2 regions of the Shewanella colwelliana genome follow, and region 2 is predicted to be linked to the other one. Evidence: riboswitches for the same ligand, from Rfam matches in the RefSeq annotation. Region 2 holds a riboswitch; the other holds the start of a gene.

Region 1 (2,475 bases), on a different contig from region 2:
CGTACACGTGTAAGCCTAGTTTTTGCCTAGTCAAAAAGATCTGGTGACCAGCCCACTATTACTAACTTAGTATGACTGATTTTGGCTGTTGATACTGCTCTTATCTTACTGTTCAGTGGGGCCGTTGAACTTTTTTGTTTGTCTGCTTTCAAATTAGTCACGTTAAAAGGTGTTAGGCGTATCTAAGGAAAGATACATTGCGAGCAGACGCTAAGTTAAGTATTAAGAGACAAGGCTTGTTTCATCAAGCAGCAAATCGAGCATTCACGGCTACTCGAACCACAGTCGATGATAAGCATCTGATAAAATTCGACGCAGATCTCCGCTTTAAGCTTGAGACGGCAGTGCGCCAACATGGGAGCAGGCTAAACTCTCTACTTATTCCATGTGCTGGGGCATTGTTCGTTCACCTAGTTATTCTACTGCTGATGCAACTTAGCTGGCAATCTCAAACGGATCCACTCCTTGCGCCCCAAAGCGCTAAGCCTGTTCCAATTAAGGCGTATATGTTTAGCCAGGCACATTTACAACAATTTGACGAAACTCGCCAAGCAGAGAGCAACACTCTGGATAGTAAGGTGCTAAGCATTGATGTGCCTCAAGTGCGTATTAATACGCCAACGCCAGCAATGCGTGACACAGGGGGGCTACGCTCCCCAAGCATCGACGATGTCGCAGATGTGGTCACCACCGAGTTCAGTGTCGCTATTCATTCATCACAGGAAACAGACAATAATGCGGCAAACAGACCTTCGGTCCCTGAAGCTGAATCACTGAAGGGATCAATGCCTAGTATGAGCATTAATCAGATGACAGGGAGCTACCTAAATCGACAGCGTCAGAACGCTCTAGAACAGCTCATCGCTAAGCAAGCCAATCGTTATACTCAACCGCGATCATTGAGCGTTATGGATAGCGATATGGTAGAGCTGGTTTTGCCTCAAGTTGATGAGTTCAGCAATGCGCTGAGTTTAGATAGCCGAGTGGACCCCAATCGAATTGTGAAACATGGCGATACTTGTTATCGCATCGTATCGGTAGCGACGCCGATTAACCCCTATGCAGAGAATATAGGTTACCCGTTTAAATGTGGTGGCGATAACGTTAAGCAAGCATTGAAAAAAGCACTGGATGAAAGGTTAACTAAGATGGGGGTGAGTCAAAAAAGCCGCTCACACCCATCTCAATATTTGATGGGAAATGTTTAACTGTCAGTTTATATGTCCAGATTATTATTTTAGCTCTTGTTTTTAAAAGGCATATTTCTGATTTATCCCTATGATTTTTTTTGATTTCACCCTTGGTGTTTAGTGCTTGTTTCGCTCGTAGGCTTGGGCTTATACTGGCTGCCTCTTGTCGGAGTGCCAATTGGCTGAGACCGTTTATTCGGGATCCGTTGAACCTGATCAGGTTAGTCCCTGCGAAGGAAACAAGCAAAATCTTCATCTTTTTCTGTTCACTCTTTGCGAGCAAAAAAGGTGTCGTTGAGGCTAAATTTTACCACTGTTAAGTGGGATAAATCGCCTGCGCTATCAACTCTCATCTCTCCAGACAAGCAACTTCATTCTACTAAGAAAGTGAGATTGCTTATGTCAAATCGTCGTGAAACCCGAGCGCAAGCTCAACAATTTATTGATAACCTTAAACCGTTACAACACCCTAATTCAGACAAGATCTACCTTGTAGGCAGTCGTCCCGATCTGCGTGTCGGCATGCGTCAAATTCGCCAAGCTGATACCTTGATTGGTGGGGAGGATAATGCCCCAATTTTCGAGCCTAATCTGCCGTTAAACGTTTACGACTGTGCGGGTCCTTACTCAGACCCTACTGCGGATATTAATGTTCGTTTGGGCCTACCGAAACTGCGTGAGCCATGGATTATTGAGCGTCAAGATGTTGAACTACTAGCCAACGTGAGTTCAGGTTTTACCCAGCAACGCCTTGCTGACGAGGGCCTTGATCATCTGCGTTTTGATTCTTTACTTGCGCCGCGCCGCGCCAAAGCGGGCAAAACCGTGACGCAATTGCATTATGCCCGTCAGGGGATCATTACCCCGGAGATGGAGTATGTCGCCATTCGAGAGAACATGGCGCGCAGTGAGGTGAGCGACGAGATTTTGCAGCGCAAAGCCCCAGGCGAGAGCTTTGGCGCGGCAATTGGACCGGCGATCACAGCAGAGTTTGTGCGTGAAGAGGTCGCCCGTGGACGAGCCATAATTCCGTTAAATATCAATCATCCTGAAGCTGAACCTATGATCATTGGGCGAAACTTCTTGGTGAAGGTGAACGCCAATATTGGTAATTCTGCGGTGACTTCATCCATCGAAGAGGAAGTTGAGAAGCTGGTATGGTCGACACGTTGGGGCGCAGATACCGTGATGGATCTATCAACGGGTCGATATATTCATGAAACGCGAGAGTGGATCATTCGTAATTCACCAGTGCCTATTGGCACAGTGCCCATTTATCAGGCAC
Region 2 (2,475 bases):
AGTAATCAGGATTAGCCCAATCACCGTCGTAGCCATGGTGGGTATCACTTTGGGCAAAGGAGCTTAATGACACTAACTCAAACGCCTCTGCACCAGAATAGGTGAACTTTAAAGAACCACCGGTAGTGCGCTGCTTATCCCCCCCTGGCGCATCGGTTAAGGTGTCAAAACCATTGTTATCCAATGTCCACGCATCATAACCATTATTGAAATCGGCGTGCAGTACAGACAAATCAATAGCAAGATCGTCGGTCGCATACCAGCGTAGCTTAACCCGACCACTAAACTCGTCACGACTATTGGTATCATCACGGTCTAGATAAAGGTTATCGCGATAACCATTTTGTTGATGTTGTTGCAGTGACACTCGGTAAAGTAACTTGCCAGAGTCCGTTAATGGTCCTGAGCTAAAACCACTAAATGTAGTCAGCTGATCATCGCCCAGCGACACTTCAGCGCCATGTTCAAATACATCAGTGGGATCATTACTCTTTAGATAGATAAGACCTGCCAGGGCATTAGCACCATAGCGAGTTCCCTGAGGACCTCTAAGCACTTCCACTTGCTGCAGGTCGTACATCGATGCAATCATTCCAAGCCCGGACATGTCGATATCATCGATGATGTAGCCAACCGAAGAGTTAGGCGCTCCTTGATACTCTTCTTGCTCACCTACGCCGCGGATTTGAAAATATTTGGCGCGAGAGCTACCACCTGACCAGTTAAAGTTGGCCACCGAATTGAGGAGATCTTCAAAGTGTTGTGCGCCTTCATCTTCAATCTGTTGCTGATCGATAACGGTAATACTCGAGGGCATTTTGTCCAGACTTGACTGGCGAAAATCGGATGTAACGACGATCACTTCCATCTCATCACTGCTTTTATCAGTGTTGAGTTCATTAGACCATGCGTGTTGTGATGTTAGCGCTGCGGTGACCGCAAGTGCGACCGGTGTTAAGGATTTGATTGTAAACATAGGACCTCAAATTTATATTGAGATCCGGCACTTAAAAAAGCGAGAAAGAAAGCACAGTGAGATTATATTAATCCGTAAGTGTGGCCCATTCCTACGCCGGTATTAGCCGGATCAGGTTCTAAGGGTTTGTCACTAGACATCTCAGTTAGTCGTATCTCTTGGAGATACAGACTCACACCCCTTGGCCCGAGCGATTATACATGAGTCATACAAATTGTTGACATTTTTAACGGGTAATTAGGTATAAATCATAAAAAAACGCCAGCATTGCTGACGTTTTAAACAATCTCAGCCACACTAATAAATAAACTAGTTTGAAAAGGCCTTTCTCACATACAGTTCACAGCGCACCGCACTACTATTAGGCGCTACCGCACTAACCTGCATCTGCTGTTTACCGTGCAACTTTAACGACTTCCAAGAAACCCCCTCATCTTCGATGGTAAGGCCGTTAATATCGTACCAAGTAAACTTATACTGCAGGCGTAGATCCGTCGCGACCTTACTACTAATAGTGCCAGCGGCTTTCAACGGATCGCCTTGACCAACCACCATGACACGTTCAACCGACACCTCACTATTAAAACGAGTGTTATCGATACGTTGTTCACCCGTAGAACTGGCCATTATCCCTGCTGTATGAGGCGCGCAGGCATTAAGAGCGAATGCCAGTAGCGCTATGACAATAATCTTATTCATTTATCTCTCCTTCAATACCCTAGGTATGAGCCACTTTTTACTTTCTATTCAATTAAAAAGTGAGCTCTAGCGGTTGCAATAAGCGACTTTCTATTAGTCTGCCAACAGTTAATATTAACGTTGGCCACACGGCGACCTTGACGGGTGATCTTACACTCTGCAAAGGTATCTCTATGATAGCCAGCTCTCAAGTAATCAATTGAGAAATCAACAATCTTAGGTACTTTACTGGTCTGCATAAAGACCATTAACTGCACAATGGCCGACATTTCCATAAAACCTGCTATCACGCCACCATGAATCGCTGGCAAAGTCGGATTACCAATATTTTCATCTTTAGCTGGTAGTTGGAATACCAACTCATCCCCAAAGCGCACCACCTCCATACCGATAAACTTAGCATAAGGAACATGGGCTAAAAGATGACTAAAGTCATTTAATTCAGTGGCTTTTTTTACTATTTCTTTAACGTTCAACTCGGCGCTTGATGCGTGCTGAATATCACTCATACTCATCTCCCATTAAAGCACGTCTAAATTCATCCCCTACCATATCAGGACTAATACGCATAAATGAACCAACGGCATGGGCTATTGGATCATCAATAGAGTCTTGGTAGGCGATAGCGCGGGTAAACGCGATACTTGATGACAGCTTGTAACACTCAGCAAAACCAAAAACCGACTTATGCGGCTGTGCTGGTTTCATATAATCAACTCGTAAATCAAGCGTTGGTGACAGCTCTAGAGAGTTAAACTTATCGAAAATACTGCAGACCACCGCACTGCCGCTAGCCGTGT

Evidence for each region. Region 2 has a riboswitch for thiamine pyrophosphate ahead of BEL05_RS18255 (TonB-dependent receptor). Riboswitches for the same ligand answer to the same signal wherever they lie in the genome.
Region 1: linked by a shared signal. The riboswitch ahead of thiC (phosphomethylpyrimidine synthase ThiC) and the one ahead of BEL05_RS18255 (TonB-dependent receptor) in region 2 are both predicted to bind thiamine pyrophosphate.

What each region holds. Positions count from the first base shown of each region.
Region 1 is NZ_MCBT01000001.1:111,051-113,525, reverse strand. Features, by position in the region: gene BEL05_RS00565 (hypothetical protein) at 198-1,208, shown strand; TPP riboswitch at 1,348-1,446, shown strand; gene thiC (phosphomethylpyrimidine synthase ThiC) at 1,590-2,475, shown strand, end outside.
Region 2 is NZ_MCBT01000048.1:102,847-105,321, reverse strand. Features, by position in the region: gene BEL05_RS18255 (TonB-dependent receptor) at 1-976, opposite strand, end outside; TPP riboswitch at 1,048-1,168, opposite strand; gene BEL05_RS18250 (YcfL family putative periplasmic lipoprotein) at 1,286-1,675, opposite strand; gene BEL05_RS18245 (PaaI family thioesterase) at 1,720-2,184, opposite strand; gene BEL05_RS18240 (PaaI family thioesterase) at 2,177-2,475, opposite strand, start outside.